2 linked regions of the Corallococcus caeni genome follow. Each later gene encodes a partner of the first gene's protein in a complex. Links are inferred from orthologs where the notes say so. Each region holds a gene or a part of one and is shown on either strand. Other genes may lie near its edges.

Evidence for each region.
Region 2: the proteins of AABA78_RS01515 (region 1) and AABA78_RS21555 are in contact, whole or in part, in a cryo-EM structure (PDB 7NYH), measured with the Escherichia coli proteins. The link is inferred for Corallococcus caeni from one-to-one orthologs.

Annotation. Positions count from the first base shown.
Region 1 is NZ_BTTW01000001.1:360,749-377,268, reverse strand. Bases 7,218-10,105 are described here. They hold AABA78_RS01515 (complex I subunit 1/NuoH family protein), read right to left. Parts: upstream 9,441-10,105; coding sequence 7,995-9,440; downstream 7,218-7,994. Other genes in these bases: AABA78_RS01510 (NADH-quinone oxidoreductase subunit G), read right to left, coding at 9,443-10,105; AABA78_RS01520 (NuoI/complex I 23 kDa subunit family protein), read right to left, coding at 7,218-7,967. In the rest of the region: AABA78_RS01560 (hypothetical protein), read left to right, coding at 1-45; AABA78_RS01555 (hypothetical protein), read left to right, coding at 74-454; AABA78_RS01550 (hypothetical protein), read left to right, coding at 508-819; AABA78_RS01545 (hypothetical protein), read left to right, coding at 959-1,966; AABA78_RS01540 (hypothetical protein), read right to left, coding at 1,973-2,839; AABA78_RS01535 (CHASE2 domain-containing protein), read left to right, coding at 2,948-5,554; AABA78_RS01530 (alpha/beta hydrolase family protein), read right to left, coding at 5,588-6,655; AABA78_RS01525 ((2Fe-2S) ferredoxin domain-containing protein), read right to left, coding at 6,673-7,035; more of AABA78_RS01520, read right to left, coding at 7,203-7,217; more of AABA78_RS01510, read right to left, coding at 10,106-11,332; nuoD (NADH dehydrogenase (quinone) subunit D), read right to left, coding at 11,329-12,588; AABA78_RS01500 (NADH-quinone oxidoreductase subunit C), read right to left, coding at 12,602-13,120; AABA78_RS01495 (adenylate/guanylate cyclase domain-containing protein), read right to left, coding at 13,294-14,568; AABA78_RS01490 (sulfatase-like hydrolase/transferase), read left to right, coding at 14,725-16,520. UniProt on the Escherichia coli protein: NDH-1 shuttles electrons from NADH, via FMN and iron-sulfur (Fe-S) centers, to quinones in the respiratory chain. The immediate electron acceptor for the enzyme in this species is believed to be ubiquinone.
Region 2 is NZ_BTTW01000005.1:32,963-41,638, forward strand. What follows is about bases 5,678-8,676. They hold AABA78_RS21555 (NADH-quinone oxidoreductase subunit J family protein), read left to right. Parts: upstream 5,678-6,923; coding sequence 6,924-7,430; downstream 7,431-8,676. Other genes in these bases: nuoF (NADH-quinone oxidoreductase subunit NuoF), read left to right, coding at 5,678-6,927; nuoK (NADH-quinone oxidoreductase subunit NuoK), read left to right, coding at 7,457-7,759; nuoL (NADH-quinone oxidoreductase subunit L), read left to right, coding at 7,785-8,676. Also shown: AABA78_RS21520 (CPXCG motif-containing cysteine-rich protein), read right to left, coding at 8-202; AABA78_RS21525 (GspE/PulE/PilB domain-containing protein), read left to right, coding at 305-1,165; phosphoserine phosphatase SerB, read right to left, coding at 1,181-2,386; AABA78_RS21535 (serine/threonine-protein kinase), read right to left, coding at 2,465-4,117; AABA78_RS21540 (TIGR02266 family protein), read right to left, coding at 4,198-4,950; AABA78_RS21545 (NADH-quinone oxidoreductase subunit NuoE family protein), read left to right, coding at 5,055-5,543; more of nuoF, read left to right, coding at 5,584-5,677. UniProt on the Escherichia coli protein: NDH-1 shuttles electrons from NADH, via FMN and iron-sulfur (Fe-S) centers, to quinones in the respiratory chain. The immediate electron acceptor for the enzyme in this species is believed to be ubiquinone.

The sequences.
Region 1 (16,520 bases):
GCCATCGCCGTGGGCTTCATCGTGGGCCGCATCGCGTCCCGCTAACCGGTTGCCTGGAAAAGGGAGCACGGACATGACGAACTACTCGGGCACGACGGGCAACGGCACGGCGGAACACGGCGAGGACGCGGGCTTCGGTCAGCGCGTGGATCAGCTGGGCTCCGACGCGCAGCAGTTCATCGACAACGCGCGCAGCGCGGTGGCGGACCTGGGGCAGTCGCTGGACCTGAAGGGGCGCGTGGAGCGCAACCCCTATGGCACGCTGGCCATCGCCGTGGGCGTGGGCTACGTGCTGGGCGGTGGCCTCTTCACGCCGCTGACCGGGCGCATCCTCAAGCTGGGCGTGCGGCTGGCCGCGCTGCCCTTCGTGAAGGATGAGCTCCTGGGCATGGCGGAGTCCGCCTTCCAGGGCTACCAGACGGGTCGTGGCACGCCGCCCTCGGGCAGCGTCTAGGATTCCTGCCGCACCCCGCGTCTTTCCCCCGAAGTCATCTCACGGAGTCGGACATGCTGAGCCTGAAGGATTTGAAGAAGCTGGACAGGGACGACGTGCTGGACCTCCTCGGCCTGGAGACGCGCCGCACGACGGCGGAGTCGGCGCTGCCAGCGCTGGGCATCTTCGCGGCCGGCGTGCTGGTGGGCGTGGGCGTGGGCATGCTGCTCGCGGACAAGCCGGGCACGGAGCTGCGCGGCGACCTGCGCCAGCGCATCCAGGGCGGCCAGGACAAGCTGGCGACGGCCATCAACAACGCGCGCGGCACGGAGACCCAGCAGGGCGCGGGCTCCACGGTGCCGCCGGGTTCCCGCACCACGACCTGATTCCAGGGCGTGCGTGAAGTGCACAGAGGGCCTCTTCCCGTGGAAGCGCGGGGAGGGGCCTTCGTGTTTGCTCGGGGGGCAGGGCGGATGGCCTAGGATGCGCGTCGATGCGAGGTCCTTCGCATCAGGAGCAGATCCCGTGAGCGCGGCGAAGAAGCGACCGACAACCGGCACGAAACCGCCCGAGGCGACGCAGCCGTCGCGACACGACACGCCCGTGGACACGCCGGCGGTCGGCGAGTCCGCGCCGCTCCCCGTGCGAAACACAGACACGCAGTGGGCCGCCGGACCCGAGGGCGCGCTGGGACAGTTGCGCGCGCTGGAGACGCTGGAGTCCACCTACGACGCCTGGGCGGAGCTCAAGCGCGAGCACGCGGCCTCCGTCATCCAGTTCCGCGAGGAGCAGGCCCGGCTCACGCAGCAGGGCTCGTTCCTCCTGGGCGCGGTGCGCGCCGCGGGCATGGACGCGAACTCGACGACTCCGGGACTCCAGCCCCAGGGCGCGGCCAGCGACTTCCTCCGCGACGCGGAAGCCAAGCTCGCCAGGGCCCGTGATGCTGTCTCCCAGCGCGAAGCGGAGAGCGAAGCCCGCTACCAGGCCGCGTTCACGGAGGTCCGCGCCACGCTCCTGGACCGCGTTCAGCGCTACCTCCAGCGCAGCCGCCCGCACCTCACGCTGCTGCTTCGCCGCGTGGGCGCGGAGCGCTCCATCCTCCACGTCGCGCGCGTGCAGCCGGATGAGGCCGTGCTGCTCTGCTACCTCCTCACGCAGCGGGTGCCGTCCCGCTACGGCTTCCTCTTCGACGACTCCACCGAGGACCTGGCACTCCCGCCCGCGCCGCTCTACGCGGAGGAGTCCGTCGCCTCCGACGCCGTGCGCCCGGACGCACCGGGCCTCTTGCGCGTCATCGACGCCAGCGCGGACGTCCTGCCGCTCAAGGGCTTCATCCCCCTGCGCGTGCCCAGGCCCGGAGGAGGGGAGGACTTCTTCCGCCTCCTCCAGCGCGGCGCCGTGATGGAGGTGGAGATCGCGGATGGCTCGGACTTCCGCAGCATCCTCACCCGCGAAGAGTCGGAGCGCTTCGCGGGCCACCTCCTGCGCCTCAAGCTCGAGGAGCGCATCGGCCTGGACATCGAGGCCGGGTAGACAGGCTCAGTTCGTCCGGACGATGCCCACTTCCGCGGTGCCCGCCATGACGACGCTGCCCAGGAAGAGGTTGTCGGACTCCGGGCCGCCCATGCGCACGGCCTGGAAGATGACCAGGTAGGTCTGCTTCGGGTTCGGGAACGCCGTGGCGGGAATCGTCACGCGCGCCTCGCGGAACGTCGCGGGCGTCGCCGCCAGCTGGAGGAATTCCACCGGCGTCGTCGGCACGTTCGAGTACGTCGCCTGGCCCTTCTCCCCGTTCGCGCCCAGCGGCACCACCGTCACGAAGCCCAGCGTGCGGTCCTGGCTCGGCGGAGGCGCCGGCCGGTCGAACGCGAACGCCGTGTTCGCGTTGATCCGCACGAAGCCCTCCGCCGGGTGGAACGCCGGGATGGCCTCCTTCGTCGGCGAGTCCTCCACCCGCGCCTCGTACTTCGTCCCGCCCTGCTCCGCGAAGAACGAATAGGTGGCGCCCGACGTGTACTTCAGGTCGTCCGTGGAGTCGCTCGTCACGCCGTAGCTGCCGCCGCCCTGGCCGTTGAGCGGAACGCCCGCCGCGCTCCCCGCCCGCAGCGTCACGGTGGCCCCGCTCAGGCCCTCCGGCTGCGCGTTCTCCCCGGACTTCGTCCCGAAGAACACGAACGCCGCCGTCTGCCCGGGGAAGGACACCACGTCCCCTCCGTCCGGGCCGCCGTAGGTCCCCGCGTCGTAGCCCGCCAGCGCGGACGCGGACACGTCCACCTGCGGCGTCGCGAGCAGGGTGCCCACCATCACGTGGTCCGCCGTAATCTGATTGGTCGTCTTCTCCAGGTCGCAGGCGAGCGGCGACAGCACGGACACGGTGGCGAGGGCGGACAGCAACAGGCGTTTCATGGGCACTCTCTTGAACGGGGCACGGATGAACAGGTGACAGCAGCCAACCATACCGCGCGTGTTGACCCATAGGCGCGGGGCCGCGACGGGGTATCCTGCACGCCGCTCGTGCAACGCCTCCGCATCCACTCCTCCGGCCGCCGCTTCCTCCACCGGCTCGGCTTCTCGCTCGTCATGGCGGCCCTGTTCGGCTGCCTGCTGGGCCTGCTCGTCTCCCAGCGCGTCACAGGCCCCACGCGGCCGGACGACACACCCGCCCCCCTGCTGTCGCCCTCCGGCTTCATCGACGGCATCTCCGTGTGGCTCGACGGCGGCGAACGCGTCTTCTACGACTGGCGCATCCGCCAGCTCGGCGAGGTCTCCGAGCGCTCCGACCGCGTGGTGCTCGTCTCGATCGACGACGACACGCTCGCCGAAGCCCAGCAGGGCCCCCGCGCGGACATCGCCGCGTACCCGTGGCCGCGCCAGGTGATGGGCGGCATGGTCCACCGGCTGATGGAGGAGGGCGCCTCCGTGGTGATGCTGGACTTCGCCTACCCGGAGCTCAGCCCCCGCGCCTGCGTCACCCCCACGCGCTCCGGCCGGGGCGCCCTGTCCCAGGACGACGACGCGCTCCGGGCCCTGCTGGACCAGGACTCCGGCCACTCCGTGCTCGCCTTCCGCTGGGGCGCCGAGGGCACCCGCACGCTGCCCCCCACCGGCCGCCTGTGGCCTTACAGGGTCCGCCTGGGCAGCTACCCCGGCGTCACCGAGGCCCGCGCCCGCGCCCAGTCCGTGCTCGCCCTCCAGCGCCCCGCGTTCCTCATCCCCGCCGGCAAGGGCCTGGAGGTCTGGGCCGGCGTCGCGGACGAGGGCGAGGGCCGCAACCTGGGCGAGCAGCTGGGCACCGCCGCCGCGTCCATCCAGGAGCGCCGCGCCGCGGACGATGCCTTCCGCGTCGCGCCGTCGGACCTCTTCCTCGCCCTGGCCTCCGTGCAGGTGCAGGGGTTGGATCCGGAGAAGCTCCCGGAGGTGCGCCAGCTCCAGCACCCGGTGACGCCGCTGCTCAGCCCGGCCAGCGGCTACGGCGCCACCACGCTGCCCGCGGACCCCGACGGCGTGGTGCGCGGCGTGCCCCACCTCGTCGCGTACAGCCCGCGCGGCGGTGAGCGCTATGTCCTGCCCTCGCTGCCCCTGGCCGCCGCCATGCGGCTCGCGGGCACGCAGAAGCTGCGGTACGCGGAGGGGCGCCTGTACATCGGGGACAAGTACTCCATCCCCATGGACGCGTCCGGCTACAGCCTCCTGCGCTGGGAGGCCCCGTCCGCCACGCGGGGCGCGCGCGGCCCGCTCGCCCGTTCCATCCGCGCGTGGAACGTGCTGCTCAACCTCTTCGACACGCAGGAGGCGCGGCCCGCCCGCTTCGACCACGACCTGGACGGCCGCGCCGTCATCCTCACCAACACCAGCAGCTACGCGCCCGAGCGGCGGGTGACGCCCATTGGCCCGGGCATCGCCAACGGCGCCGTGCTGGGCCAGGCGCTCGCCAACATCCTCGCGTCGGACGGCATCACCCGCGCGCCGCCGAAGGTGGACATGCTCGCCACCATGGGGCTGGCGTTCATCGGCGCGTTCCTGGCGCTGTCCTGCAGCTGGCTCTTGCGCTCCGTGGGCGGCGCCTTCCTCTTCGTCTGCGTGGCCGTGGCCGCGGGGGCGGGCTACGTGGGCGCGGCGGGGTACGTCTTCGTCCACGACAAGCTGTGGATCGCCGTGGCCGGCCCGCTGTGGTCCGGCGGGCTCGCGTTCCTCGTGACGACGATCTACGCCTTCCGCACCGAGCAGGACGTGCGCGAGTTCGTCCACAGCGCGCTGGGCCGCTACGTGAGCCCGGAGGTGGCGCGGCTGGTGGCGCGCGACGTGAGCCTGATGAAGCCGGAGCGCCGGCAGATGACGGTGTACCTCTGCGACATCGAGGGCTTCACCCGCCTGTCGCAGGCCCTGCCGCCGGAGCAGCTGGTGCCGCTGCTCAACACCTTCCTCACGGAGATGACGGCCGTGGTGCGCGCCACGGTGGGGCAGGTGGACAAGTACATCGGCGACTCGGTGCTGGCCTTCTGGGGCGCGCCCGTGCGCACGGACCGCCACGCGCACCTGGCCTGTGAGGCCGCGCTGAAGCTCCAGGCGGCGCTCGCGCAGAAGCAGCCCCTCTGGGAGAAGCAGTTCGGCCACCGGCTGGCCGTGCGCGCCGGCATCGACACGGGCGACCTGCTGGTGGGCGACATGGGCAGCGAGCTCAAGTCCCACTACACCGTCATGGGCGACGCGGTGGGCATGGCCGGCCGGCTGGAGGCGGCCAACAAGGAGTACGGCACCCAGGTGCTGGTGGGGCAGACCACCGCGCAGCTCGCCAGCGACGCGTACGTCTTCCGCGAGGTGGACCGCGTGCTCCTGCGCGACCGTCCCCAGCCCGTCCGCGTGCACGAGCTGCTGGGCCGCCGGGGCGAGTTCTCCCAGGAGAAGCAGGCGGGCATGGCCCTCTACGAGAAGGCCCTCATCGCCTACTACGGGCGCGACTTCCTGGTGGCCCAGGAGCTGTTCCGCCGCTGCACCGTGGAGCACGGCGACACCGTGGCCCGCGTCTACGTCCAGCGCTGCCAGCGCCTCATCCAGACGCCGCCGCCCGCGGACTGGGACGGCGTCATCCGCTGGGGCCGGCGCAGCACCGACAGCCGCTGAGGCGGCTGCGTCCGGCAGGGGCGCCACGGCCCTTCAGGGCCGCGTCTCGACCCGCAGGGGCACGCCGAAGCGCGCGGTGAAGAACTGGAGGAGGTGGGCGTGCTCGAACGCGACCTCCTCCGGGCGCTCCGTGAGGTGCGCGTGCTCGGGGATGATCATCAGCGACGCGTCCTGGCCCCGGGCCCGGAGCGCGCGCACGAAGACGTCCGCGTCCGACAGCGACACCTTGGGGTCTCTCGCGCCCAGCATCAGGGCGATGGGCGCCTCCACCCGGTCCACCCACGTCACGGGGGAGATGGAGCGCAGCCGCTCCGCGTCCTTCTCCGGATCGCCGTACTCGGCGGCCCGGGCGCGGCGCAGCTCTGGCGACGTCTGGGCGAGGAAGGAGGCCAGGTCCGTCTTGGCGGCCAGGGCGAAGCCCGCGTCGTAGCTGCCCGCGAAGCGCGTCATGCCCACCAGCGTCTGGTTGCCCCCGTAGCTCCACCCGAGGATGCCCAGTTTGGGGACCACGCCCTCGCGAGTGAAGCGTTGGCGCAGGCATCGGCTGGCGGCCTCCAGGTCCGTGGCGGCCTCCAAGCGCAGGGGCCCGTCGTCCGCGCGGGCCCAGTCCTCGGAGCAGCGGGTGCCCCGAACCGCCGGCTCCGCGTAGATGAAGCCCGCGCGGAGGAAGAACTCCGGACGCCAGTGGTAGCCCGGCCTGGGACAGCCCGTGGTGTAGAAGGCGAGCACGGGACACGCCCGCTCCGAGCACGAGGGCGGAACGCGCACCTGGATCCGGAAGCGGACGTCTCCGTTGTCACACGCCAGGTCCTCCACGGGCGCGGCGCTCCAGCGCAGTCGCTGCCCGGAGTCCGCCAGGACGGCCAGCAGCGTGTCCTTCAGCGCCGCGTCGGGCTCGACGCGCGGATGGCGCCGCAGCAACTCCTCGCGGGAGTCACCGTCCCGGACGAGCGCCGCCCCCACGACGCGAGGGCTGTCCGCGTCCGCATGAGCGCCCAGCACCCGCGGAGGCGGCGGGGCCACGGGCCGCGAGCACGCGCCGAGCACCAGCAGGCACCCGAGGCCTGAAAGGAGGAGGGGAGACGGGGATGCGCGGAGCACGGTCCACCTCCGGAGCCTCAGTCGTCGTCGCCGGAGTCCGGCTGGCCGAACAGCTCCCGCACCGGCGCGTCGTCCTGGATGTGCTCGGCCACCACGCGGCGCATCTTCTCCGCCGTCATCCCGGAGTAGTACACCTCTCCGGGCCACCCCATGAGCTGGTAGTCCTCCGGGGACAGCGGGTCTCGCTTGCGGCCCGTGTCCTCGCGCACCACCACGTTGGGCCCCATGTGGCAGAAGCCGTAGCAGCCGCCCCGGTACAGCTCGCAGCGGGACTGGAGCCCCTTCTCCGCCAGCGCCTCGCGCGCCGCCACGTGCACCGCGTCCGAGCCGCCCTCGCGGCAGCTGGAGCCCTTGCACACCGACATCCGGTAGCGCTTCACGGCGGGGCTCCCCGTGCCAGGCCGGCACCATGCGCATTGAAGAGCTGCAGCATCACCACATGCCCCCAGAAAAGGCTTCGGCCCGCCCTTCCCCTGACAGCGGGAAGAAGGCGGGCCGGGCTTGCGTGCGGAGGGGCGGGAAGGCCGCCCCCCCTGGCGCGGAAGGACTACTTGATGAACTTCGTCACCTGGATGGGACCCTGCTGCGTCACCACCGCGTGCCCGGCGCCCGGCTTGGCGTGGGCGCCGTGGCCCGCGCCCAGCTGCGCGGGCTTGCCGTGGTCCGCGTGGCCCTCGTGTCCCTCGCCGATGCGCGTGTGCGCCTCCTTGTGGACGTGGTGCGGCTCCGAGGAGCTGTCCCGCTTGTTCCAGGGGTCGGACGGGTGCGACACGGCCGGGCCCTTGAGCAGCTTCGGGATGTCGTAGACGAAGTTCTGCCGGTTGTACTCGGACGGCGTGTGCATGTACGTGTCCATGCGGATGGCGTCCTTCGGGCACGCCTCCACGCACAGGCCACACACGATGCAGCGCAGCTCGTCGATGACGAACTGGGTCGGGTACTTCTCGATGACCGCCGACTCGGAGTCGGAGTCCGCCGTCTCGTACTCACCCGCCTCGATGTAGATGCACTGCGCGGGGCAGATGGTCGCGCACATGTAGCAGGCCACGCAGCGCGGCTTGCCGTCCTCGCGCGGCACCAGCCGGTGAAGACCCCGGTAGCCCTCCGGATAGATGGGCTTCTCTTCCGGGTACTCCACCGTGGTCATCAGGTTCATGCCCGTGCGGTCCACCACCTGGGGGTTGGGGTCGCGCGTGCCGAACATGTTGCGGAAGAAGTGCTTGGTCGTGATGGCCAGACCGCGCAGCAGCTCCGGGATGTACATCCGCTCGCGGAGGTCCGTGCGCGGATCCTGGGAAGCATTGAACGCCATGGTGTCTTGTCTCGCTTCCGGACCGCGCTAGTGCGCGCCCGCCGGAGAATGGGAGTGGGGGTCCGCCGCGTGCGCCGGCAGGCCGTGCGCGTCGTGTCCGTGGCCGTGCGCGTCGTGCCCATGGCCGTGCGCCGCGTCGTGCGCGTCCGCCGTCTTGGAACCCGACGTCATCGTCAGTGCGACCACGAAGCCGATCTCCAGGAGGCCCACCACGCCCAGCGCGCGCAGGGACGGATCCCACAGCACCAGCGCGCCGCTGATGAACACGTTGGCCAGGCCCACGGGCAGGAGGATCTTCCAGCCCAGGTTCTGGATCTGGTCGTAGCGGAAGCGCGGGAAGGTCCAGCGAATCACCAGCTGCACCCAGATGAGCAGGATGACCTTGAGCCAGAACACCGTGCCCAGGAGCGTGCCGTACACCCAGCCGTGCTCCTGCATGAAGGGCTGCGCCGCCAGCCACTCGCCGCCGAAGGGCAGGTGGTGACCGCCGAAGAACAGCGACGTCGTCACGCCGGCCAGCACCACGACCTCCACGAACTCGGAGATCATGAACATGCCGAACTTCATGCCGGAGTACTCCACGAAGTAGCCGATGATCTCCGACTCGCCTTCCGGCGCGTCGAACGGGGCGCGCTTGGTCTCCGCGAAGGACGCCACGAAGAAGCCGATGAAGCCCAGGGGCTGGATGAAGATGCCCCACGCCGGCAGGCCCAGGTCGAAGCCGCCGTCCGTGCGCCACAGGTACTGCGCCTGGCCGGTGCCGGCGACGAGCGCGTTGCCCACGTCACCCACCAGCGTGGGCAGCTGCACGGAGGAGAAGGCCAGGAACAGGCCGACCAGCGACAGGCCCAGCGCCACCTCGTAGGAGATCATCTGCGCGGAGGCGCGCACGCCGCCCAGCAGCGCGAACTTGTTGTTGGAGGACCAGCCCGCCAGCGACGTGCCGTAGACGGCGAGCGACGCGATGGCCAGCAGGTACAGCATGCCGAAGTCCGGCGTGGCGACGACCATGTCCACCGTCTTGCCGAACACGTTCACCGTGGGCCCGGCCGGCACCACCGCGAACAGCGCGAACACCGGCGCGAAGGCGAGGATGGGGCCCAGGTTGAACAGGAAGCGGTTGGCGGTGCCGGGGACGAAGTCCTCCTTGGTCAGCATCTTCAGCACGTCGGTGATGATGTGCGGGATGCCGCCCAGGGAGCGGTTGGACAGGCCGGGGATGGCCAGACGCGCGCGGTTGGGGCCCACGCGGTCCTGCATGAACGCGCTCCACTTGCGCTCGGCGAGCGTGAGCAGCGTCGCGGTGATCATCACGAAGACGAGCATCAGGAAGATGATGTTCGTCAGGCGGCTGGCCCCCTCGAAGAGGTACTCCTCCGCCAGGTAGCCCACCAGATACGCCGAGGCCACTCCGCCAGCGACGGCGAAGACGATGGTGGCCATGGCGAACAACATGGTCAGGATGCGGCTCATGGTCAGATGCCCCTCACGCGCGGCGCGCCGAACTCGCGGTAGCCCGGCGGACGGCCGTCGGCTCCCGACGGCAGCGGATTGATGCCCGGCTTCTCCCGGTCCGGCGGAGAGGCCTTGTCCCAGTTGAACTCGGCGAACTCGGACACCTGGCCCGAGAGCGCCCGCCACACGTCGCGCGCGGAGGCGTGAGCGGCCTCGCCGCCCAGCTCGCGCGTCAGCTCCGCGGCCCACTTCCAGTGCGGCGCCGCGTCACCCTTGGGGGGGTACGCCTTGCGGAAGCGCTGGGTGATGCCGTCCTGCTGGGTGAACGTGCCCTCGTCCTCGATGTGCGCGGCGGCCGGCAGCAGCACCGTGGCCTGCGCCGTCACCGGGGACTCGTTCTGCGCCTGGACGACGAACACCTCCAGCTTCGCGACGACCTCCGCGAAGGCGGCCGCGTCCGTGGGGACCTCCGCGCCCAGCGCGTAGAGCGCCTTCACCTGACCCGCGTTGATGGCGGAGGTGAGCTCGTCGAAGCCCTTGAGCGACAGCCCCAGGCCCTTGGCGATGAGTGCCAGGCCCTGGCGGTTGGGGTTCTTGTCCGCCGTCATCAGGTAGTGGTCGGCCTTGCCCTGCGGCCGGCCGCCCACGAACACGGACGTTGCGCCCAGCACCGTCTTGGCGAACGTCAGGCCCGCGAGCAGGTCCTCGTTGGACGCGAGCGGCGAGGCCAGCACCGCGAGCTGCTTGGAGCCGGCCAGCGGCTTGAGCGCCTTCGCCGCGCCGACGGCGGCGTCCTTGCGCGTGAGCACCGGCTGCACCGTGCCGGGGGCCTGGAGGCCGCGGCCCACGCGGGCGGACAGCACGCGGCCCACGTTCAGGTCCTTGTACGACAGGCGGCCCTGGTCGCACATCCAGCTCTTGTTGATGGCCTCGTTCTCACGCGGGCGGTAGCGGTAGGTGTCCTGGGACATCCAGTCCGCGGAGATGTTGCAGCCGCGCGAGCAGCCCGTGCAGACGGACGGGGTGGCGGACAGGAACCAGGCGCGCGCCTTGAAGCGGAAGTCGCGGGAGAGCAGCGCGCCCACCGGGCACACGTCCACGGTGTTGAGCGAGTAGTTGCTGTCCAGCTCGTTGCCCGGAAACACGTCGATGCGCTCGTGGCTGCCGCGGCCGAAGACGCCCAGCTGCGGCTCCTTCGGGATCTCGTTCATGAAGCGGACGCAGCGCGTGCAGATGATGCAGCGCTCCTGGTCCAGCACGACGCGGGGCCCCAGCACCTTGCGCTTGTGCTTGAGGGCCTTGGTGCCCTCCAGGCGCGAGGGCTTGTAGTCGTACTTCATGTAGTAGTCCTGCAGCTTGCACTCACCGGCCTGGTCGCAGATGGAGCAGTCGACCGGGTGGTTGAGCAGCAGGAACTCCATCACCGCGCGCTGCTGCTCCTTGACCTTGGGGGTCGTGGTCTTGATGACCTGACCCTCGGCCATGGGCGTCTGGCAGGCGGGGACGAGCTTGGGCGCGTTGGACGCCTCGATGAGGCAGATGCGGCAGTTGGCCGCGATGGAGAGGCGCGGGTGGTAGCAGTAGTAGGGGATCTCCGAGCCGACCGTCTTGGCCGCCTCGATCATGTTGGTCCCCGGCTTCACCACGACTTCCTTGCCGTCGATGACCGCCGTCACGAAGCCCGGGTTCTTGGGCTGCGGCTTGGGCGGAGGGCCGCCGGCCGGCGCCGCCGGCTTGGGCGGAGGCGTGCCGGTGGGACCGCTGGCGGCCGCGGGCGGGTTGTCCAGCTTCGCGCCGGCGGGCGGGTTGGACGGCTCCGGGCCAATCTTGGCCGCGGGCGTGTCGGTGGGCGCGCCCTTGGGGGGCGTCTGCGCGTCACCAGTGGGCTTCTTCGTGTCGTTGTCGCTCACTGCTCGACCTCGCCGCCGATCATGTTGATGGTGTCAAAGGTGGGAACGAGGTCCGCGAGCATCTTGCCCTGGATGATGTGCGGCAGCGCCGACAGCACCGGGAAGCCCGGGGCGCGCACGTGGACCTTGTACGGGCGGCCGCGGCCGTCGCTCACCAGGTACCAGCCCAGCTCGCCGTTTGACGCCTCCGTGGCGTCGTACACTTCACCGGGGGGCACCTGGATGCCCTCCATCACCAGCTTGAAGTGCGCCATCACGCCTTCGATGGTGCCGTACACCTCCGGCTTGGGCGGCAGCGCGATGCGCCAGTCGTCCACGATGATGGGGCCCGCGGGGATGGTGGCCAGGGCCTGCCGCAGGATGCGGATGGACTGGCGCATCTCCTCCAGGCGCACGAGGTAGCGGTCGTAGTTGTCGCCGTGCTGGCCCACCACCACGTCGAAGTCGAAGCGGTCGTAGACCCAGTACGGCTGCACCTTGCGCAGGTCGTGGTCCACGCCGCACGCGCGCAGCGCGGGGCCCGTCCACCCGTAGTCGATGGCGTCCTCGGCGGTGATGACGCCGGTGCCCTTGGTGCGGTCCACGAAGATGCGGTTGCGCGTGAGCAGCCCGTCCATCTCCACGAGCAGCTCTTCGGTGCGGTCCAGCGACTTGAGGACCTTCTCCGACCACCCCTCCGGCAGGTCGCGGTTGATGCCACCCACGCGGCCGAAGCTGGTGGTGAGGCGCGCGCCGGTGAGCTCCGTGACACGGTCCTGGATGAGCTCGCGGGCCTCCATGCCGTAGAGGAACGGCGCGAAGCCGCCCATCTCCAGGCCGGTGGCGCCCACGCACGTCAGGTGGTCCGTGAGCCGGTGCAGCTCGCTGCCGATGACGCGGATGTACTGGGCGCGCTCCGGGATCTCCAGGCCGATGAGCTTCTCCACGGCGTTGAGGAACCCGAAGTTGTTCATCATCGCGGACAGGTAGTTGAGCCGGTCCGTGTACGGCAGGCACTGCGTCCAGGTGACGTTCTCGCAGCTCTTCTGGAAGCCGCGGTGGAGGAAGCCGATCTCCGGGTCGATCTTGACGATGGTCTCACCCTCGAGCTCCACCTTCAGCCGCACGGTGCCGTGCGTGGCCGGGTGGGAGGGGCCCATGTTGATGACCATGTTCTTCGTCTGGAAGTGCGACTCCAGCTCCGACTCCTCGTGGGCGAACCCATCGGTGTCGGGGTTGTGGGGCTTCTGCGCGTCGATGTTGTGGCTGTCGGACATGGGGAGGTCTCGATCAGGCGACGCCGCTAGTGCCGGGGCCGCGGAAGATGTCCTTGATGGGGCGCTCGGGGATCAGCGGCTGGCGGTCGCGCAGCGCGTAGTCCTTGCGCAGGGGGTGACCCTGGAACTCGTCGTACAGCAGGATGCGGCGCAGGTCCGGGTGGTCCGTGAAGCGGATGCCGTAGAAGTCGAACACCAGCCGCTCCCACCAGTTCGCGCCGCGGTACAGCGGCGTGAGGGAGGGAAGCTCCGGGCGGGTCTCCGTCACGCGCACCTTCAGGCGCACGTGCTCCTTCCGCTTGAGCGAATAGAGGAAGTAGACGACCTCGAAGCGCGGATCACTCTCCGCCAGGTGCAGGCGGTCCACGGCGTCCGCGGAGCCGAACAGCTTGAAGTCCAGCTCGGGATCCATCTTCAGGAAGGTGGCGACCTTCGGCAGCCACTCCGCATGGATGACGGCCCAGGCTCCGCCAGCGCGGTCGACATAGCGCTCCGCGACCGCCTCGGGAAACTGGGCGGCGACCCGGTCCAACGCGAAAATGCTCAAGGGGGGCCTCGATCTACGACAGAGGAAACCGCGGCTTTATAAGGACCGTTCGCGTGAGGCGTCAACGTAAACCCTCAACCATGTAGGCCACTTAGGTGGTCCAGTAGCCCGGCATCGCGATCCACCCCCTGCCTGCCTGGGCCCGGGGACCGGAAAGCTCAGGCCGCCACGTCCGGCCCCAGCACCGGGGCGCCCTCGGCGGGCTCGGGGATGAAGGTCACCACGGGCTGGCTCTTGCCGGGGACGAGCGCGGTGGGGGCAGGGGCCCAGCGGAAGGCGTCGCCCGCCTGCTCGCGGGTCGCCTGGGAGACGAGCACCGGCACCCCGAAGCCCTTGGTCAGCCGCTCGATGCGGTTGGCCAGGTTCACCGTGTCACCGATGGCCGTGTACTCCAGGCGCCGGAACGGCGAGCCGATGTTGCCCAGCACCACCGGCCCGGAGTGGACGCCCACGCCCATGCGCAGGCCTGCCTGGCCCCGGGCGGCGCGCTCGGCGTTGACGGCCTCCAGCTCCCGCACCATCTCCAGCGCGCACCGGGTGGCGCTCCGGGCGTGGTGGGCGTCCGGCAGCGGGGCGCCGAAGTACACCATCAGTGCGTCCCCGATGAACTTGTCGAGCGTCCCGCCGTGGCGGAACACCACCTCGACCATGCGGCCGTAGTACTCGTTGAGGATGGTGACCACCTCCTCGGGGGGCAGCCGTTCGCTCAGCGAGGTGAAGTCGCGCACGTCCGCGAAGAGCACGGACACCTCGCGCAGCTCCGGGGCGGGGGAGTCCCTGTCCTGGAGGCGCTCGGCGACGGCGGGGGAGAAGTAGCGGCCCAGGCGGGCGCGCTGGAGCTCCTCCTGGGTGACGGCGGCGGACAGCAGGCGGATGCGCTGGAGGAGCCGGGCCGCGCCCGCGGCCGTCATGGCCAGCATCACCGCGCCGGCCACCTGCGCCCCCCCTCCGATGGAGGCCTGCCGCTGGAGCTCCACCTCCGCCAGGATGGCGACGAGCGTGACGAGCTGGGTGACGGGCCGGCGCAGGCTCAGCGCGGACAGGAGGACGAGCGCCGCGAAGATGCCCAGCGTGAAGCCGGCCACGCCGCCAGGGGAGGGGGACACCGGCAGCGCCAGGTGCTGGAGCCAGTAGACGGCGGGCACGTCCACGAACGCGACGGACAGCGACGCCCAGCGGGCGATGCGCGTGGAGGCCGTCACCGCCACGGCCACGGCCGTGGTGCACACGAGGTACAGCGCGAAGGGCGCCAGGTAGACGTCCCAGTCGTGCAGCCCGCGCACCCGGCCCAGGTACACGGCCATGGTGAACAGCACGCCCACCGCGCCCAGCCGGACCCACGCCAGGTGCCGTCCATTGGACTGGCGCTCCACGTCGAGCGCGCGGCGCACGGACTCCTGCAGGGTATCGCTGGGCGCGGCGCTGGATGACATGACGGTGGCCCCCGGTCCTGGGAGGGCATCGCTTGGTAACAGTCCGGGCGCCATCTTGCACTGCCAGTGCAGCGCAAGCACGTCACGCTCTTCCAGAAAGCCTGGTGGAATACAGAGTTGGCGCCCCAATGCCCGGCCGGGGTAGACGCTGGGGGCATGTCCGTGCGGTCCGTCGCCTCCTTCCTCCGTGCCACTTCGGGGCGTCTGGCCCTGGGCGCCCTGCTGGGACTGTTGCTCTTCGCCGCCGAGACGGCTTGGCTGCTCAAGGCGGGCGTGGTGGGCGTGGACATCCCGCTGGACGGCCCCTACGCGGCGCTGGCGGCGGCGGTCCGGCCGCTGCTGCCCGGCGTCATCCTGCGCGTGGCCGCCGTGTACGCGGTGGCGGGCGGGCTGCTGGGGCTCGCCGCGGCGGTGCTGGCCCGGGCCTGGACGCGGCGGGGCGGGTGGGTGGCGCTGGCGGTGATGGTGCCGCACTGGCTGGGGCTGCTGCTGTTCTGGGCGTGGGACCGGGCGCTGGCGCGGCCCGCGCTCTTCGACGACCTGCCGGCGGCACGGCCGGTGCTGGCGTGGCTGGTGGATCACGGCGAGCCGTGGCAGGCGCGCGCGGCTGCCGGGGTGTGGGTGGCGGTCCATCTGGCCGTGCTGGCGGTGCGCGGGGTTCGGGCGCCGCGCCGGCTCGACGGCCCCGGGGCCCGGTGGGTGGAGCGCGTTTCGGGGGCGGTGGTGGTGGGCGCCGTCGTGGTGCTGGCGGTGGCGCTGACGGTGCGGCGCCCGGGGATTGCCGTCCGGCAGCCGCTGGTGGTGCTCATCGGCATCGACGCGTTCCGGCCGGACCGGCTGGGCGCGACGGGGCACGGGGTGGCGCCCCATGTGGAGCGCTTCCTCCAGGACGCCACGCTCTTCACGCAGGCCTATACGCCGGTGGCGCAGACGGAGCCCGCGTGGCGCTCGCTGCTCACCGCGCGGTGGCCGTACCGCACGGGCGTGCGCTACCCGCTGACGTCCGACGCGCGGCTCGTGCTGGCGCCCACCTTCGCGCAGCGCTTCGCGGACGCGGGATGGCGCACGGTGTTCGCGACGGACTGCTCGCGCTTCCACTTCGAGGGCCCCGCCTCCGGCTTCGCCACGCGCTGGCAGCCTCCGCGCGGCGCGCTCAACTTCGCGCTGGAGAAGCTGCGCTACCGGGCGCTGGGCCTCTTCGCGGACAACCCGGCGGGCGCCGCGTGGGTGCCCGAGTTCATCGACAACCGCGCGCTGGCCGGCATCCATGACCCCATGGGCTATGCGCGGCGGCTGTCGGACGGGCTGCTGGCGGAGGCGGGGGAGGGGCCGCTGCTCTTCGCCTTCCACGCCACGGCCGCGCACTTCCCGGGCGACCCGGTGTATCCGTTCTACCGTCGCTACGTGGCCGCGTCCGAGCCGCTGGAGCGCCGGCTGCGCATGCACTTCGCCCCGGTGTCGCCGGGCGCGAAGGGCGCGTGGAGCCGCGAGGGCGCGGAGGGGCTCTACGACGAGCTGCTCGCGCAGGCGGACGCGCAGGTGGGCACGCTGCTGGACGCGCTGCGGGCCTCCGGGCGCTACGACGACGCGCTCATCGTGCTGATGTCCGACCACGGCGAGAGCTTCCACGCGGACCGGCCGGACCTGGCGGGCGCGACGTCCGTGCACGGCGCGCGGCTGGGTGAAGAGGAGAACCGCATCCTGCTCGCGGTGAAGCCGCCCGGCGGACGCGGCGTGGGCCCCGCCCGGGTGGACGCGCTGGCGCGGCTGGTGGACGTGGGCCCCACGCTGCTGGAGCTGTCCGGCCTGTCCGCGCTGCCAGAAGCGGACGGAGCGTCGCTCGGGCCGCTGTTGCGTGGCGAAGGCCGTCCGCTGGCGCCGCTGTACGCGGAGACGGGCTACACGCACGTGAGCCCGGAGGTCTTCGACGCGGGCCACTGGCCGGGCGCGCC
Region 2 (8,676 bases), on another replicon or contig:
CGGGGTGTCAGTCGTCGTCGCGGCCCAGCACGACGCTGGCGCCGTCGTCGTCCCGGGTGACGCGCACCTGCCAGGGGCGGCAGCAGACGGGGCAGTCCTCCACGTAGGACTCGGCGGAGGCGCCCAGCGAGTCCACGTCGACTTCCACCTCCTCACCGCAGTAGGGGCACAGCTGGGTGGCGGCGTCCGCGAAGGGCTGCATGGGGCAAGCCTCCTTGCTCTCAAGGCATGTTCCCATGCCTTCAGGCATGTTCATTGACGTGGACTGAGCGTCCGCGCCATCAGACGCTAGAATCCCCACCCCATGGCTCCCCCTTCCCGGAATCGCATCGCGGACATCCTCGTCAAGGCGCGCGTCATCGACGAGTTGCAGCTACGCAGCGCGCTCGCGTCGCTGGACCAGTGGGGCGGACGCGTGTCGCGCGTCATCGCGGACCTGGGCCTGGCCTCCGAGGAGACCATCACCCAGGCCATCTGCCAGGGCCTGGGAATGCCGCGCGTGCAGCTGGGCAACCTGACGAAGGACGCGGCCGCGCTCTCACGCGTGGACGTGGGGCTCGCCGAGCAGAAGGGCGTCTTCCCCGTGCAGCTCAAGGACAACGGGAAGACGCTGGTGCTGGCCATGTCCGACCCCACGGACCTGGCCACGTTGGATCAGGTCGCGGCGCGCAGCCGTGCCCGCGTGGTCCCCATGGTGGCGGGCGACCGTGAAATCGAGCACGCCATCCTGCGCCACTACCGCGGCCAGGAGCCGGTGGAGAAGAAGCGCTTCAAGCCGGACACCAACAAGCAGCAGGACGCGGGCGAGCTCCCGGAGGAGGAGGAGTTCAAGGTCGTGGACATGAGCGGCAAGACGGTCGTCAAACGCATCAGCGACATCGTCGACCCGAACGCCGCCCCGCCGCCCGCCGCGCCCGCCCCCGCGCCGCGTGCGGCTCCCGCGCCCGCCGCCGCGAGCGCGAACTCCAGCGCCTCGGACATCCTGGACGAAATCCTCGCGGGCGGCTCGCCCACCTCCGAGTGGACGGACGAGGACCTGGCCCGGCTGCAGACGGTGCAGCAGAACCAGGAGAAGAGCTCCAAGATCCTGCGCGCCCTGCTGGAGCTCGTCTTCGAGAAGGGCCAGGTGCAGCAGCGCGAGCTGGCCGCGCGCATGCGCCTCTGAGCCGCGCTGCCTTGCTCAGCCCACCTCGCGCAGCTCGCGCGCGGTGAGCCCCAGCAGCGTGAGGATGGTGTCCAGCCCGCCGGCGGAGATGGACGTGTCGGCGGCCTCGCGCAGCTTCGGCTTGGCGCGGAAGGCGATGCCCAGGCCCGCCTTCTCCAGCATCAGCAGGTCGTTGGCCCCGTCGCCCACGGCGATGACCTGCTCCAGGAGGATGCCCTCCTGCTTCGCCAGCGTCTCCAGCAGCTCCGCCTTGCGGCGCGCGTTGACGATGGTGCCCACGGTGCGTCCGGTGAGCTTCCCGTCCTGCACCTCCAGCGCGTTGGAGTACGCGAAGTCGATGCCCAGCCGCTTCTGGAGCGCCTCCGCCGCCACGGAGAAGCCGCCGCTGATGACCGCGGTGCGGTAGCCCAGGCGCCGGAGCACGCGGATGAGCGTCTCCGCCCCCTCGGTGAGCGGCAGGTTCGCGGCCAGGTCGTGCAGCACGCGCGCGTCCAGCCCCGCGAGCAGCGCCACGCGCTGGCGCAGGGACTCGTCGTAGTCCATCTCCCCGTGCATCGCGCGCTCGGTGATGGCGGCCACCTTGGCGTGGACGCCGTACGCCCGCGCCAGCTCGTCGATGACCTCGATGCGGATGAGCGTGGAGTCCATGTCCATCACCACCATCCGCTTGCCCCGCCGGTAGAGGCTCTCGCGCTGGAGGGCCACGTCGAACGTGGGGCTCGCCATGGACAGCGCCAGCAGCGCGCCCTTGAGCGCCGTGGGGTCCGCGTCCGCGGGCAGCGTGACGTGCAGCTCCACCGCCGCGAGCGGCGTCTCGCTCAGCCGGGTGATGCGCTCCACGCGCGCGTTGCCCGCCGCCAGCTCCCGCGTCAGCGAGTGCACGTCGCGCACGCCCAGCGCCTTGCCCGTCGCGGTGACGACGTAGCGCAGCGGCTCCGGCCCTGGCTCCGGAGACGCGGCCGGGGGCACCGCGCGCACGTCCACCGTGACGCCCAGCTCGCGGGCCAGCTCGGGGAGCGCCCGCAGGGACTCCCCCACCCGGGCACCCTCCGGCAGGCGCACCCACAGGGCCAGGGTGAGCAGGCCCTGCACCACCCCCTGCTCCACGTCGAGCAGCTCCGCGCCCGCGTCCGCGAGCAGGCCGGTGAGGCGGGCGGTGGTGTCGGGGCCGTCCCTGCCGGTGACGGTGAGGAGGACGCTGTCGGAGGGGCGCGTGTGCATGGGCGCGCCGCAGTCTGACAGGTCCACGCGGGCCCGGGCGAGCCTCGCGAGGAGGCCCGCCTGCCCGCTGGCAACCCGCTACTCCTGCGTCGGATCCGACGACACGATGAGCGAGCCGCGGTCCAGGTACTCGCGCTCCGGGAAGGCCTTGTAGAAGTCCTCCAGCATCGCGTCCACGTCCGGGTAGCGCTGCTCGCGCTTGTCCTGCGTGGCCTTGTCGAAGAGCTGATCCAACCCGCTGGGCGCCTCCGGGTTCACCTCCGAGGGCAGCGGCGAGCGGCGGCCCGGGATCTGCCCGGTGAACATCTCGTAGAGCAGGATGCCCAGGCCGTACACGTCCGCGGACGGGCCCGGCTCCTTGGCGCCCCGGTTCATCAGCTCCGGCGCCATGTACACCATGCCGCCCGTGCCCACGAACACCTGGGGCATGCCCTTGGTGGCGTCCACCTCCACCACGCGGCTCATGCCGAAGTCCGCGAGCTTCGCGTTGCCGTACGCGTCGAAGAGGACGTTCTCCGGCTTGATGTTGTGGTGGGTGAGCCCCGCGGCGTGCGCGGCCCGCAGGCCGTACGCCAGCTGCAGGAAGGTGCGCAGCGCGTGCGGCACCTCAATGCCCTTGCCGCCCGCGGCCTCCAGCCGCTCCTTCAGGCTGCCGCGCATCAGCTCCACCACGAAGTAGGGCCGCGCCGTGTCCACGTTCTGGTCGAGGATCTGCACCACGCCCGGGTGGCGCACCTGCGCCTGCGCGCACAGCTCCTTCTTCAGGCGCTTGAGGACCTCCCCGCGCTGCAGGAAGGAGAAGTAGCCGAAGATGTCCTTCAGCTCCTTGATGCAGATGTCCAGGCCCAGGGCGTTGTAGCGGCCCTTGAAGACCGTGCCCAGCGGCCCCGTGCCAATGGGGTCGAACTTCTGGTAGCGCAGGTCCAGGTCGCTGGCGCCCTTCGCGGCGGCCGCGGCGGCGGCATTGGGGACCGGGGCTGCGGGAGCGGGCGTCGTGGAGGGAGGGGGCATCGGAGCGGGCGCGGCGGAGAGCGGAGGGGTGATGATGAGCGGCTGGGACGCGCTGGGGATGGGCGCGGTCACCACGAGGGGCTGGGCAACCGGAGCGGGCGTCGGCGGCAGCCCGATGAAGGTCTCCCGGCGTCCTTCCGCCGGGCCGTCCTGGCGGGACGCCGGCTGCGGCTGCGGCGTCGCGATGGGCGGGGGCGCCGCGGGCTGCATCTGCGTCGCGGCCTGCGACAGGTCCAGGGCCGGCATCGCCACGCGGTGCGTGCGCGACGGCGGCATGGGCGGCGGCCCTCCCTGGGACTGGGCGGAGGATGCGTCCACCTCCGCCTCGTCCAGCAGCAGCTCCGGCGGCGGCGGCGGGACACTCATCGGTTCGTCCTCGTCCAGCGGACGGCCGATGTGCGTGGCGTCCTCCGCCGGGAGGAGCTGATCCGCGAAGAAGTCGTCGACCTCCGACGCGAACCGGTCCTGCAGGTCCCCCTCCACCACCCGCTCACCCGTTTCGGTGAGCTTCAGCTGGGCCTCGCGGTCCATGGCGATGTAGTGGAACTTGCGCAGGAAGAAGAAGTAGCTGTCGAACTCCAGCGAGACGGACGGCTCGAGGGCGGCCTTCACGTCCGCCAGCTTGTTCGAGCGTCCCAGGCGGCCGTTCTCCCGCAGATTCTGCAGGATGAGCAGCGCCTCGCCACTGACGGTGTCACGATGGATGGCCGGCTTCGTCATGGGTGCGCGGACTCTACGCGGCACCCGCCCGGCGCTTCAACGTCTGGTGTGTCGAAGAAGCCCGGGGAAGCCCCCGCGCCCTACCGGATGCGCAGGAGCTGCTTCACCGTCTCCAGCACTTCCACGAACCGCACCGGCTTGCGCAGGTAGATGTCCACGCCCAGTTGCATCGCCCGGTCCTGGGCCTCCTTGCCGCCGGCGGAGATGGCGATGACCGGGATGCCCTTGAGCTCCTCCTCCTCCCGGATGCGCTCCACCAGGGCGAAGCCGTCCATCACCGGCATGTAGAGGTCCAGCATCACCAGGCTGAAGCGGTCCTCGCGCAGCCGCAAGAGGGCGTGGTGCCCGTCCGGCGCGAAGTGGACCTCCAGCGGCACCTTGCCGTGCAGGTCGTTGCTCGCCAGCTTCTTCAGCACGTAGCTGTACATCTCGATGATGTGGGGGTTGTCCTCGACGATGAGCACACGGTACCCGTCCTGCTCCGAAGGGGTCACCGCGCTGTCGTTGGGTCCCGCCGAACTCAAGATGTCACCCAGTCGCCGCCGGTCCTGCTCGCTCTCCACACGGATGCCCACGCCGCCCGGCTGATCGGGCGCGGCGATGCGCACCCACGCCACCGTCCCCGCGACTTCTACCGGATCCAGCAGTCCCGGGAAAGAAAGAGCAAGTCGAAGCTCGTCCCCCACCGCGAAGAGCTGCTCGGTCTGGACGAAGAAGCCCCCGGCGGAGAGGTTTTCCGTCACGTCCCGCAGTGGACGCCCATGCGGGTAGTCCACCCGGAGGATGGTGGGGACACGAGGGTGCTGCCGCTGGTCCGCAGGGTCCGGGCTCATAACAAGGGGTTGAAATCGCTCGGAAATTTGCTGATGGCGGTCCAGTCTACCGCCGAGGGTTTATGTTGACAACGAAGCCATTGCGGCAATACGTACGGCCCGCCATGGCGGAGCCCCTGTTCACTCCTGAAGAGCAGAAGAAGTTCGACGCGGGGATCGCGGAAATCCTCTCGCACTACCCCTCTGATCGCAAAAGCGCCGGCATGCTTCCCGCGCTGCGCCTGCTGCAGGACCTCAAGGGGTGGTTGCCTCCTGAAGGTCTTCGGCTGGTGGCGAAGAACCTGGAGGTCACGCCGGAGCGCGCCTACGAGGTCGCCAGCTTCTACGTGATGTACCACCTCAAGAAGCCGGGCAAGTACGTCATCGACGTCTGCACGAACCTCTCCTGCTCCCTCTGGGGCGCGGAGAAGATGCTCGCGTACCTGGAGCAGAAGCTGGGCCTGGCCGCCGGGGAGACGAACGACAAGTTCACCCTGCGCGAGACGGAATGCCTGGCGTCCTGCGGGACGGCGCCCTGCCTGCAGATCAACGAGGATCACCACGAGCGCCTGACCCAGGCCAAGCTGGACGCCATCCTGGCCCGGCTGTCGTGAGTCGCCCCTCCTCCCCCTCGCTTTCCTAGGACGTTCATCCATGGCCTCTACGGCAAAGGCGGTCGAACCCGTCATCTCGGCGGCCTGGGGCAAGCCCCAGTCCTGGACCCTCGACAGCTACCGGTCGCGCGGTGGCTATGACGGGCTCAAGCGCGCGCTCTCCATGGAGCCCGCCGCCATCATCGACGAGGTGAAGAAGTCCAACCTGCGCGGCCGCGGCGGCGCGGGCTTCCCCACGGGCATGAAGTGGAGCTTCGTCCCCAAGGACAGCCCCAAGCCCAAGTACCTCGCCGTCAACGGCGACGAGTCCGAGCCGGGCACCTTCAAGGACCGCTACATCCTGGAGAACGACCCGCACATGATGCTGGAGGGCATCGCCATCGCGTCGTACGCGCTGGGCGTGCACACCTGCTACGTGTACCTGCGCGGCGAGTTCAAGTTCCAGGCGGAGCGCACCCAGGCGGCCATCGATGAAGCCTACAAGGCCGGCATCTTCGGCAAGTCGCTGATGGGCAAGGAGGGCTTCGCGCTCGACTGCTACGTCGTCCGCGGCGCGGGCGCGTACATCTGCGGCGAGGAGACGGCGCTGCTGGAGTCCCTGGAGGGCAAGAAGGGCTGGCCCCGCTTGAAGCCCCCCTTCCCCGCGGTGGTGGGCCTGTTCGGCAGCCCCACGGTGGTGAACAACGTGGAGACGCTCGCCAGCGTGCCGCCCATCCTCGCCAAGGGCGCGGAGTGGTACGCGAAGCTGGGCACGGACAAGTCCGGCGGCACGCACCTGGTGTGCCTGTCCGGCTCCGTGAACCGCCCCGGCGTCTACGAGGTGGGGATGCACACCACCATCCTGGAGCTGATCCACGACGACAAGTACGGCCAGGGCATGCCCAAGGGCCGCAAGGTCAAGGCGGTCATCCCGGGCGGCTCGTCGGCGCCGGTGCTGGGCGCGGACGAGCTGGACGTGGCGCTGGAGTTCGAGGCGCTGAAGATGAAGCAGACGATGGCCGGCTCCGGCGGCGTCATCGTGATGGACGACGCCACCTGCATGGTGCGCAGCCTCTGGCGCGTGGCCCGCTTCTACGCGGAAGAGTCCTGCGGCCAGTGCACGCCGTGCCGCGAGGGCACGCCCTGGCAGACGCGCCTCCTGCGCAAGATCGAGGAAGGCCGCGCGGAGCTGAGCGACATCGACATGCTGTCGAACGTCGCGTCCTCCATCGCGCCCTACCCCCCCATCGGCCTGGGCAACACCATCTGCGCGCTCGGTGACGCGGCGGCGCTGCCCACGCACTCCTTCCTCATGCGGTTCCGGGACGAGTTCGAGGCTCACGTGCGGGAGCATCGCTGCCCGTTCGGTGACCACCCCTGGGGTTCCTTCGGAGACTGGTCTTGAACATCGAATTGGTCCTCTTCGGCGTCTTCGCCGTCATGACGCTGCTGTCGGCGGGGCTGGTCATCACCGCGCGGAGCCCCATCAACTCCGCCATGGCCCTGGTGTCGACGTTCTTCTTCCTGGCCGGCATCTACGTGCTGCTCTGGGCGCACACGGTGGCCGCGGTGCAGGTGCTCGTGTACGCGGGCGCCATCATGGTGCTCTTCCTCTTCGTCATCATGCTGCTCAACCTGGGGGACGCGCCCCACCGCGGCAAGCCCACGGTGACGCGGCTCTTGGGCGGCGCCTCCGCGCTGGGCCTGCTGGCGGTGCTGGTCGTGACGCTGGGCCGCGTGAACGCGCAGCCCGCGCAGCTGGACGCGAAGAGCCAGGCGGCGTTCGGCACCATGGCGGCCATCGGCCAGTCCATCTTCACCACCTGGCTGCTGCCGTTCGAAGCGGTCAGCCTGCTCCTGCTGGTGGCCATGGTGGGCGCGGTGGTGGTGGCCAAGTCCCGCATCTGACCTTCAGCGCCCCTCAGGACAACCCAATGGTCCCCATCACCTACTACCTCCTGCTGGCCGCGGCCCTCTTCTGCATGGGCATGTTCGGCGTGCTGGTGCGTACCAACGCGCTGGTCGTCTTCATGTGCGTGGAGCTGATGCTCAACGCGGTCAACCTGACGTTCCTGGCCTTCTCGCGCATGCATGGCGAGGGCACCGGGCACGTGTCCGCCTTCTTCGTCATCGCCGTGGCGGCCGCGGAAGCGGCCATCGGTCTGGCCATCGTCATCGCGGTCTTCCGCAGTCGCGGCTCCGTGAACGTCGACGACATCCGGACGATGAAGCACTAACGCCCCGTCACCCCTGAGCCCATCCATGGACGGAATCGTCGAATTCTTCAGAACGGCACCCATCCCTCCGGAGGTGTTCGCACCCTCCCTGGGGCTGATCATCCTGCTGCCGCTTTTGGGCGCGTTCGTGTGCGGCGTGTTCGGCAAGTGGCTGGGCCGGGCCAACGTGCACCTGGTGGCGTGCTCCGCCATCGCCGGCGCCTTCGTGCTGAGCGTGCTGGCCTTCTGGGCCACCAGCGACGCGGCGGGCGGGCGCGTGGTGAGCATGCCCAACCCGTTCGGCATCGAGCGGGACACCATCCGCTACGCCATCGCGCACGACTACGGGACGTGGTTCGCCGCGGGTGACTTCCGGGTGAACTTCGGCCTGCTGGTGGACCACCTGTCGGGCATCCTGCTGCTCATCATCACGGGCGTCGGCTTCCTCATCCACCTGTACTCCACCAGCTACATGGAGCACGACGACGGGTACTGGCGCTTCTTCGCGTACCTGAACCTCTTCGTCGCCGCGATGCTCACGCTGGTGATGGCCGACAACCTGGTCCTGCTCTTCGTGGGCTGGGAGGGCGTCGGCATGGCCAGCTACCTGCTCATCGGCTTCTGGTACACGGACAGCGCGAAGGCGTGGGCGGGCCGCAAGGCGTTCGTCACCAACCGCATCGGTGACTTCGCGTTCCTCATCGCCACGTTCCTGCTCATCCTCACGGTGGGCGCCTTCAACCGCCAGGCGGACGCGCGCGACTACAACGCCGCGGGCAGCAGCCGGGCGCGCTACGAGCAGGGCATCTCCCAGAAGGGCCCCGTCACCTTCAAGGGCCTGGAGAAGCTGGCCCTGGCCCTGCCGGAAGGCACGGGCGGCGCGGTGTCCCTGGCCACGCCCATCGAGTCCGGGCCGCTGTCCGGCTACACCTTCGGCG